3 regions of the Paenarthrobacter sp. NPDC090522 genome follow, and region 3 is predicted to be linked to each of the others. Evidence: riboswitches for the same ligand, from Rfam matches in the RefSeq annotation. Region 3 holds a riboswitch; each other region holds the start of a gene.
The links. Region 3 has a riboswitch for glycine ahead of cycA (D-serine/D-alanine/glycine transporter). Riboswitches for the same ligand answer to the same signal wherever they lie in the genome.

Region 1 (3,274 bases), on a different contig from region 3:
AATGTCTAAGTACCCCGAAAGTACGCAGAACTGGAGCGCATCCCGTGGCCATCACCGTCGCCGAACTCGTCGCCGAACCGCAGCTTGGACTCACCCTCCTGGCGGGTGCCGGAGGGGCGGACAACCGCGTCACCTGGGCCCATACCTCAGACCTGCCGCGGCTCTGGGAATGGGTCACGGGTGGCGAACTCATGATGACCAACGGACTCTCCGTGCCGGCAGACCCGGAGGGCCAAGTGGCGCTCGCCCAGGCCCTGGTGGACGCCGGCGCCAGCGCGTTGGCCATCGGTGAGAAGATGCACGCCCCGCCCCTCACCGCGGAATTCCTTGAGGCATGCGACAGCCTGCCACTCCCGCTGATCAACATCCCGTACCCGCTGCCGTTCATTGCCATAGCAAGGTCCGTAGCGGAATCGTCGCTGCTCGAAGAGTCCCGCAGGCTCCGCCAAACGGCCCGGGTCTACGACCTCCTGCGCACCGCCGGTGCTTCCGAGGACCACTGGCAAAGCCTGGTGCTGCGCTTGGCCACGGAGCTGGACGCCGAGCTCTTCGTGGTGGATCGAAGCTGCCTCCACCCGTGGCATCCGGACGGCCAGGCCCTGCCGAACTTCCTGGTCGACGAATGGTCACCGCATCCGGGCCAGGTTTCCGTCGCGGGCAAGAACTTCCAATGGCACCGGATCCGCGGCAGGCATGTGCTGACCATGGACATTCCCACGCACGCGAATGCGCTCCTGGTGGTGCTGCCCACCAGCGAACCGCACCCCGACGCCGTCGTACTTTTGCATGCCGCAACTGTGCTGGGACTGCAGTTGGCGCGCATCGTGCTCTCGCTGGAGGGGCGACACCGGCTGGCCGGCGAGTTCCTCCTCCAAGCGCTGGACGGCCGCCTGGGGACGGCGGAAATGGAACGGCGGCTGGAGGCTTTCCAGGTGCCTGCCCAAAGTTTCGTGGTCGCCTCGATGTCAGCGGACGACGGCGACAGGCTGGCCAACGTGCACGTCGACCTGTGGCGGCACGAGACTGCGGCGGCCTCCTTGCGCAGGAACGACCGGCTGCACGTGGTGATTGCGTCGGAGGTTGCCGATGAACTCCTGAGGCACTGCGCCCCAGCTGGAACAACCATTGGGGTGAGCTCCGCGGCAGCGGTTGGGGGACTGCAGCAGGCACTCCAGGAGTCGCTCTGGGCGCTGGGTTCGGCGAAAGCAAACAAGCTCGGGTTGGCCCGATACGCGGAAGGGCCAAGCTGGCTGGGGTTGACCGGATTCGAAGAGGGAACAGCATTGGTCCAGCGACTTTTGGGCCCGGTTTTCGACTACGAACAGCGCCAGGACGGCGACCTGATGGTCACCCTGAAGACGTACTTGGACTCGCAGCGTTCCTGGCAGAAAACGGCGTCCGCGCTCTTCACGCACCGGCAAACCATCATCTACCGGATCCGGAAAATCGGTGAGCTGACAGGGCTGGACATGGGTGAAACGTCAACGTTGGCGCAGCTGTGGCTGGCGTTGCAGGTCCACGAGGCGATGCGCGGCTAGCCTCCTGGAAAACACCTGCCTTGCGCTTTTTCGCCGTGACCCGCTATGGTGTGAAGCGTGTCACTGAGGTGGCGCAAACGCTTTTGATCTGCGGCGGGAGAGTCCTGCCGGGTACATCCAGTCAGGCGCCGTAGGAGCAAATCCTCCCCAGGAATCTCTCAGGCCCATGTACCGCCGCGGCGAGGCAACTCTGGAAAGCAGTCCGGGCAACCGGGCTCACCGACGGTGCAAGTGAACTATGTGGAACCACAGTTCACGGAATCTCTCAGGTCCAATACAGAGCGGGGAGGAACCCATATTCACCATGGCGCTCAGCGGGCGCCTGAATCCTGGAGTTCCTCTTGACTGTTCAATCCTCCCCAACCGCATTCGCGGACCGGCACATTGGCGCCCGCCGCCAGGCCGATATTGACACCATGCTCAAGGCCATCGGCTACGACTCCGTCGACGGCCTGGTGGACGTCGCTGTTCCCGATTCCATTCGCCAGTCCTCACCGCTCACGCTGCAGAAGGCACTGAGCGAGGTTGAGGTCCTGGCCGAACTCCGCAAGCTGGCGTCCAAGAACAAGACCGCAGTGCAGATGATCGGCCAGGGCTACTACGACACCGTGACGCCGCCGGTGATCCGCCGCAACATCCTCGAATCCCCCGCTTGGTACACGGCCTACACGCCGTACCAGCCGGAAATTTCGCAGGGTCGCCTTGAGGCGCTTCTGAACTTCCAGACCATGGTGCAGGACCTGACCGGCCTGCCGATCGCCAACGCTTCGCTGTTGGACGAAGCCACCGCTGTGGCCGAGGCTGTGCTGCTGATGCGCCGGGCGAACAAGGACAAGTCCGCGAAGGATGGTGCGACCGTCCTGGATGCCGACCTCCTGCCGCAGACCATCGCGATCGTGAAGGGCCGCGCAGAGGCGTTGGGCTTCGAGGTTCTTGTTGCGGACCTCTCCGACGGCCTGCCCGACGGCGACATCAACGGTATCGTCCTGCAGCAGCCCGGCGTCTCGGGCCGGGTCTTCAACCACGCTCCGGTGATTGCTGCTGCCAAGGAACGCGGTGCCCTGGTCACCGTCGCGTCCGATCTGCTGGCGCTCACCCTGATCACGCCCCCGGGCGAACAAGGTGCCGATATCGCCGTCGGAACCGCCCAGCGCTTTGGCGTGCCGCTGTTCTTCGGTGGCCCGCACGCCGCGTACATGGCTGTCCGCAATGGCATGGAGCGTACGCTTCCGGGCCGCATCGTGGGTGTGTCCAAGGACAACGCCGGCGTGCCTGCCTACCGCCTCGCTTTGCAGACCCGCGAGCAGCACATCCGCCGCGAGAAGGCCACGTCCAACATCTGCACGGCCCAGGCGTTGCTCGCCATTGTCGCCTCGATGTATGCGGTCTACCACGGTCCCGAAGGGCTCAAGGCGATCGCCGAAACCGTCCACGGCCACGCCCGTGTCCTGGCTACCGCGCTGGAGAAGGCCGGGCGCGAACTCGTGGCCGGCGCCTTCTTCGACACCCTCACGGTCCGCGTCCCCGGCAAGGCCGCCAAGGTGATCGGCGCCGCCGAAGCACGCGGCATCAACCTCCGCTTCATCGATGAGGACACCGTGGGTGTCTCCGTTGATGAAACCACGACGCCGGAGGTCCTGTCCGCGGTGGCCGTCGCCTTTGGTGCCGGTCCGGTAGGGGACGCAGCAGGGTTCGAGCTGCCTTCAGATGTTGTCCGGACCTCGGATTTCCTTCAG
Region 2 (3,274 bases), on a different contig from region 3:
TGGACTCAGGGATGAGCACCCGGCCGAAGGCGAGCAGCGGCAGGAGGAGGAAGGCCGCCACGAGGAACACGGCGCCCCACCAGAAGTGCTCCACGAGCCAGCCACCGAAGATCGGGCCGAGCGCGGCGCCGCCGGAGAAACCCGCAGCCCAGACGGCAATAGCAAGCCGGCGACGGTTGGGGTCGGTGAAGATGTTCCGGATCAGGGACAGGGTGGAGGGCATCAGCATGGCGCCGAAGACACCAAGTGCGGCGCGACCGGCAATCAGCCACTCCGCGGAAGGCGCGAACGCCGTGGCAGCCGAAACCGCCGCGAAGCCTGTGCTGCCGATCAGGAGCAGCCGCCGTCGTCCGATCCGGTCGCCGAAGTTGCCCATGGACACCAGCAGTGCGGCCAGTACCAGCGGGTAGGCGTCCACGATCCAGAGGAGCTGGATGCCGCCGACTTCCAGTGAGCGGGCGATTTCCGGCAGGGCGAAGGTGAGCGCGGTGTTGTCGACGGCCACCAGGAGCACCGGGAACATCAGCAGTGCCAGGGCCGTCCAGTCGCGCCACGGTGCGGTCTTGCCCGGAACCGGGCGCACGGAGGAACGGGGAGCGTGGGTTGAGGACGGCGAGAACATGACCTTTACTGTACCGTCCAGACGGTACAGTTTCAAATAGAACAAGACCACGCTTTAGGGAATGATGGATCCATGCCGCGAAAACCAATAGCCCGGGACGCCGTCCTGGACGCCTTTGAAGCACTCCTGATCGAAGTGGGGGAGCGTGCTGCCACCCTCGACGCCGTGGCCAAGCGCGCAGGCGTCTCAAAGGGCGGCTTGCTCTATCACTTCCCCAACAAGGAGTCGCTCATCAGTGCCCTCCTGGAGCGCCTGGATGACTTGGCCAAGGAAGATACCGAACAGATGCAGGCGGCGCCCGACGGCGCAGCGGCCTACTTCATCCGCTCCTCGCTCTGGGCCGGAACACCCATGGACCGGGCGTTCGTTGCGGCAACCAGGTTGGCCGAGGTGGCCCACGAGGAGACTCGCCGCCGGTTCGCGGCCATTCAACAGCGCTGGCTTGACGTCCTTGCCGACGACGTTGGCCCGGAGGTTGCCAAGGCGGTCAGCTACATGGGAGACGGCCTGTATTTCAACGCGATGTTCGAGGGCGGGCAGGAAGCCGGCGGCGCCGGGCGGGAGGCCGACGTCGAGGTCCTCCTCGCGGTCCTGGACCGCCTGCGGAAGTAGCGGACGTTCCATTTGCCGCCGCGCTGCAGGCATAGGACAATTAACAACTGTGGTGTGCCTTCCTTGGCACGCCGCCTACAACTGCATAAAGCCTTTGATCTGCGGCGGGAGAGTCCTGCAGTACGAGATGCAGGCGCCGTAGGAGCAAATCCTCCCCAGGAATCTCTCAGGCCCATGCACCGCCGCGGATAGGCAACTCTGGAAAGCAGCAGGCAGTCCGGCCGGATTGTTGTGCTCACCGACGGTGCAAGCGGGTGGCTGTGCGGACAGCATCACGCGGAAACTCTCAGGTCCAATACAGAGCGGGGAGGAACCCGAGCCACTGCGGCGTACCCAAACGCCGCCCAAGTAATGGAGTTCCTTCGTGACGGTTAGTTCAGCCTCCACCACCTTCGTCGACCGGCATATCGGTGCCCGCCGCCAGTCCGACATTGACACCATGCTCAAGTCTGTCGGTTACGACTCCGTGGATTCCCTCGTGGACACCGCGGTTCCCAACGACATCCGCCAGGACATTGCCCTGACCCTGCAGAACGCCCTTTCGGAGGTGGAGGTCCTCGCGGAACTGCGCAAGCTCGCCTCCAAGAACAAGACGGCCGTCCAGATGATCGGCCAGGGCTATTTCGACACCGTCACACCGCCGGTGATCCGCCGCAACATCCTCGAATCCCCGGCTTGGTACACCGCATACACGCCCTACCAGCCGGAAATTTCCCAAGGCCGCCTCGAAGCGCTGCTGAACTTCCAGACCATGGTCCAGGACCTCGTTGGCCTCCCGATCGCCAACGCCTCGCTGCTGGACGAAGCCACCGCCGTGGCCGAAGCCGTGCTGATGATGCGCCGCGCCAACAAGAACAAGGCGGCCCAGGATGGCAAGACCGTCCTGGACGCCGACTGCCTTCCGCAGACCATCGCGATCGTCAAGGGCCGCGCTGAAGCGCTTGGTTTTGACGTTGAGGTTGCGGACCTCGCCAACGGCCTCCCGGAAGGCGTCATCAACGGCGTCGTCCTGCAGCAGCCTGGCGTTTCGGGCCGGGTCTTTGACCACTCCGCCGCGATCGCCGAGGCCAAAGAACGGGGCGCCCTGGTCACCGTCGCTGCAGACCTTCTTTCCCTCACCCTCATCACCCCTCCGGGCGAGCAGGGTGCCGATATCGCCGTCGGCTCCGCCCAGCGCTTGGGCGTCCCGTTGTTCTTCGGCGGCCCGCACGCCGCCTACATGGCCGTTCAGAAGGGGCTCGAGCGTTCCATGCCCGGCCGCCTGGTGGGCGTTTCAAAGGACGACGCCGGTGTTCCCGCCTACCGCTTGGCGCTGCAGACCCGTGAGCAGCACATCCGCCGCGAAAAGGCCACGTCCAACATCTGCACCGCACAGGCACTCCTGGCGATCGTCGCCTCGATGTACGCGGTCTACCACGGCCCCGAAGGCCTGAAGGCGATCGCCGAGACCGCACACCACCACGCCCGCACCCTTGCCGCCTCGCTGAAGGCTGCCGGCGTCGAGGTCCTGCACGGTTCCTTCTTCGACACCATCACGGTCCGTGTCCCGGGTCGCGCTGCCTCGCTTATGGCTGCCGCTGAAGAGCGCGGCATTAACCTGCGCGGCATCGACGCTGACACGGTCGGCATTTCTGTGGACGAAACAACCACGACGGCGGTTGTCGCCGACGTCGCAGCCGTCTTCGGTGCCTCCGTGGTTGAGTCCGCTGAGGGCTTCGCGCTTGAAGCTTCCGTTGAACGCTCCAGCGAATACCTGCAGCACCCGGTGTTCAACACGCACCGCTCCGAAACCCAGCTCCTGCGCTACATCCGCAAGCTCTCCGACCGCGACCTCGCGCTGGACCGCACCATGATCCCGCTGGGTTCGTGCACCATGAAGCTCAACGCCACGGCTGAGATGGAAGCCATTTCCTGGCCGGAGTTCGCCTCCATCCACCCGTTCGCCCCGGATTCCCAGACCGCTGGCTGGCGCGAGCTGATCACCGACCTCGAGGCACAGCTGACCGAAATTACCGGTTACGACCAAGTCTCCATCCAGCC
Region 3 (3,274 bases):
AACCGTCCAAGTGGTACGACATCGTGGGCTGGCTCCGTTACGCGTTCGCGTGGCTGGAGTACCAGAAGTGCCTGAGGGGCTAAGCACCCTTCAAAGCAGCAAAGGAGCCCCTCACACCCGTGAGGGGCTCCTTTGCTTTGTGGGCTAGTTGCGGACGGGTTCCGGTATCCGCTCAGCGTCCTTCTGCAGCTCGGCACGGAAGTGTTCGTACCGGGCAAGGTGGGTGGGCCGCTTGCGGAGGATGGCCCACGCAACGCCCAAGGCCAGGAACCAGACCGGAGTCACGAGCAACGCCATGAGTGTGTCAGGTTGGGTGGTCAAAGCCCAGAGGATGAACGCGAAGAACGCGAACACCACCCACACCATCGCCACGCCACCGGGCATCTTGAATTTCGAGGAGTCGTGCAGCTGCGGCCGGCGCTTCCGGAACGCCAGGTAGCTGGCCAGGATGATCGACCAGACGAACACGAAGCAGACGGCGGACACGGTGGTCACCATGTCGAACGCCTTGCCGACGTCCTGGCCGGCGTACATGAGCACGACGCCGGACAGCAACAGGACGCAGGAAAGGAACAGGGCGTTGCGGGGTACTTTGCGTCCGGACAGCGCGCTGAAGACGGCGGGCGCGTCGCCTTCCTGTGCCAGGCCATAGACCATGCGGGAAGTGGAGTAGATGCCGGAGTTGGCCGAAGACATCGCCGAGCTCAGCACCACCAGGTTGACGATGGTGGCTGCGGCACCGAGCCCCGCCAGGGAGAACATGGCAATGAAGGGGCTGTGGCCGGCGGCAAACTGGGTCCACGGCGTGACGGACATCAGGATGATGAGGGCACCAACGTAGAAGAGCAGCACGCGGATGGGGATGGAGTTGATGGCCTTGGGCAGGTTCTTCTCGGGGTCCTTGGCTTCAGCGGCCGTGGTGCCTACCAGTTCGATGCCAACGAACGCGAAGACGGCGATCTGGAAGCCGGCAACGAAGCCCATGAATTCGTTGGGGAAGAAGCCGCCGTGGAACCAGAGGTTGGTGAAGCTGGCGGGACCGGCGTCGGATTGGAAGCCGCTGAAGATCATGAAAAGACCCACGATGATGAGCGCCGCGATGGCCACGATCTTGATGAGGGCGAACCAGAATTCCGTCTCCCCAAAGGCCTTCACGGTGGCCAGGTTGAGGAGCAGGAGGATGCCGATGGTGATGAGCCCCGGAATCCAGAGGGGCAGGCCGGGCCAGAGTTCCTTGGAGTAGCCCGCAATGGCGATCACGTCCGCGATGCCGGTGATGACCCAGCAGAACCAGTAGGTCCAGCCGGTGAAGAAGCCTGCCCAGGGACCCAGGAGGTCGGCGGCGAAGTCACTGAAGGACTTGTAGTTCAGGTTGCTCAGCAGCAGTTCGCCCATGGCCCGCATGACGAAGAACAGCATGAAGCCGATGATCATATAGACGAAAATGACCGACGGTCCGGCCGCGGAAATAGTCTTGCCGGAGCCCATGAAGAGGCCCGTTCCAATGGCACCGCCAATCGCGATGAGCTGGATGTGGCGGTTGCTGAGCTGGCGTTCGAGGTGGGGTTCTTGGCTGGAATCTGTTGGCGGGCGCTGAATCGTCATGAGGAACTCCATTGTTCAGGCGGTACCTTGTGGGTACCACGATGATTCGGGTTCCTCCCCGCTCTGTCATTGACCTGAGAGTTTCCGCGCTCTGCGCGCACGCAGCACCGCTTGCACCTTCGGTGAGTCCGGGAATCCCGGACTGCTTTCCAGAGTTGCCTCGCCGCGGCGGTACAGGGTGCCTGAGAGATTCCTGGGGAGGGTTTGCTCCTACGGCGCCTGACGGGATGTACCGGCAGGACTCTCCCGCCACGGATCACTAGCGCGCACCACCTGGCCGGTGATGCAGCTCACACAGTAGCGAAGGCGTGGTGGTTCACGCAAGCGCCCCGGGTCAAACCCTGGTTCGAGCCCTGCCAAAGCCCGCGTCCGCGGCGCGCATCAGAGCTCCAGGATGCTGCGGGCGATCTCGTCGGCATCGCGCAGGGTCCGTTGCCCGCTCCTGTATGCCCTGCCCTTGGTGGGCCGTGCCTCGGCCGCGATCGCGGTTCCCCACTGCGTGGCGGACAACTGAAGGCTCAGCACGTACAGCCCCCGGGTCACTGAACCGTTCGCCGCCACCGGACGGTAAGGATGCGGTTCAACGTCCAGGCCTGTGGTCTGCACCGGAGTTCCCTCGACGCTCATCATGATCTTGGTACGGACCAAACCGTCGTCCAGCAGTTGCTCCAGGAGCGGCGAGATGTTCATGCCCACACGGTTCGCGGGCGACATCGCCTCGATCAGCGTCCGTGCCTGCGCCGGCACGTCGCGGACCCACGGCGAGAATGCGCGGAACACCTTGGCGTTCCGATCCACGCTGAACTTGGGGTCGGGTCCCACGAAACTCACGACGCCGGCACGCGCCAATGCTGCCAACTGTTCCGACCGCAGCGCCGGAGGACCGCTGGCCAACCCCTCCACGAACGATTCGAACCAGCCCCGCAACTCGGCCACCCACGATTCGTCCGTGATGCCGCCGTCGGCCACTACTGTCTTGAGGATCGCCCGGCCGGTGTGCAGGGCACCGATGGCCATCTTCACGGGGTCGGATTCGCCGAGGGCGGAGCGCCGTGCGTCGTCGTCGAGGTAGGCCGTAATGGCTTTGTCCAGCTCCTTGCGTGAGGCAAAGGTCCGGCCGGCCAAGGGTGCTGCAAGCCCCTTCAGGTTCAGCCGGCGGGAGGCCACCACGTGCTTTTCCACGAGCGCACCCACGGCGCTTTCCCAGTTGCCCGTTGCGTGGGCGTGGGGCTGCAAGGCATCCTCCAGGTCCGCGAGGAACTGCGCCGGGTCCCGGATCGCCGCTGGTTGCGATCCCGCCAGCGTGGCGTAGTAGGCCCAGAGGGCGTCGCGGTGCAGGAGCGGCCAGAGGTCGTGATCGAAGCCCGGCTGGATGCCAGCGGTCTTGAAGCGGTCCATGGCGGCCTCGGTGAGGTACCGCAGCGTGATGCTCGTGGCGTAGTAGCCGGACAGCCCGGCCTTGGCGCGGTACGGGGTGCCCCTTCGTGAGGCAGCAATGATCTTCGGCTCGCGGCCGGACGGCCGGTATTCGAGCGTACCGGTCCCCGGAGCCACGGAGTCGACGAATTTGCCCCCGCGGCCTTCCGTCAGCTGCCCCATGACGTCGAAGAAATTCAGTCCCATGCCGCGGACCAGCACCGGCTCGTTGTCCGGTACGCGTGTCCAGTCC

Region 1: it holds a riboswitch for glycine, as region 3 does, so the genes downstream of both, gcvP (aminomethyl-transferring glycine dehydrogenase) here and cycA (D-serine/D-alanine/glycine transporter) in region 3, are expected to answer to the same signal.
Region 2: it holds a riboswitch for glycine, as region 3 does, so the genes downstream of both, gcvP (aminomethyl-transferring glycine dehydrogenase) here and cycA (D-serine/D-alanine/glycine transporter) in region 3, are expected to answer to the same signal.

The regions. Positions count from the first base shown of each region.
Region 1 is NZ_JBIVXL010000030.1:33,476-36,749, forward strand. It holds gene ACIQT2_RS22860 (PucR family transcriptional regulator) at 45-1,538, shown strand; glycine riboswitch at 1,623-1,722, shown strand; gene gcvP (aminomethyl-transferring glycine dehydrogenase) at 1,880-3,274, shown strand, end outside.
Region 2 is NZ_JBIVXL010000015.1:4,289-7,562, reverse strand. It holds gene ACIQT2_RS17775 (MFS transporter) at 1-622, opposite strand, end outside; gene ACIQT2_RS17770 (TetR/AcrR family transcriptional regulator) at 695-1,234, shown strand; glycine riboswitch at 1,330-1,426, shown strand; gene gcvP (aminomethyl-transferring glycine dehydrogenase) at 1,599-3,274, shown strand, end outside.
Region 3 is NZ_JBIVXL010000016.1:7,154-10,427, reverse strand. It holds gene ACIQT2_RS18435 (ExeM/NucH family extracellular endonuclease) at 1-83, shown strand, start outside; gene cycA (D-serine/D-alanine/glycine transporter) at 145-1,605, opposite strand; glycine riboswitch at 1,765-1,864, opposite strand; gene ACIQT2_RS18425 (FAD/NAD(P)-binding protein) at 1,987-3,274, opposite strand, start outside.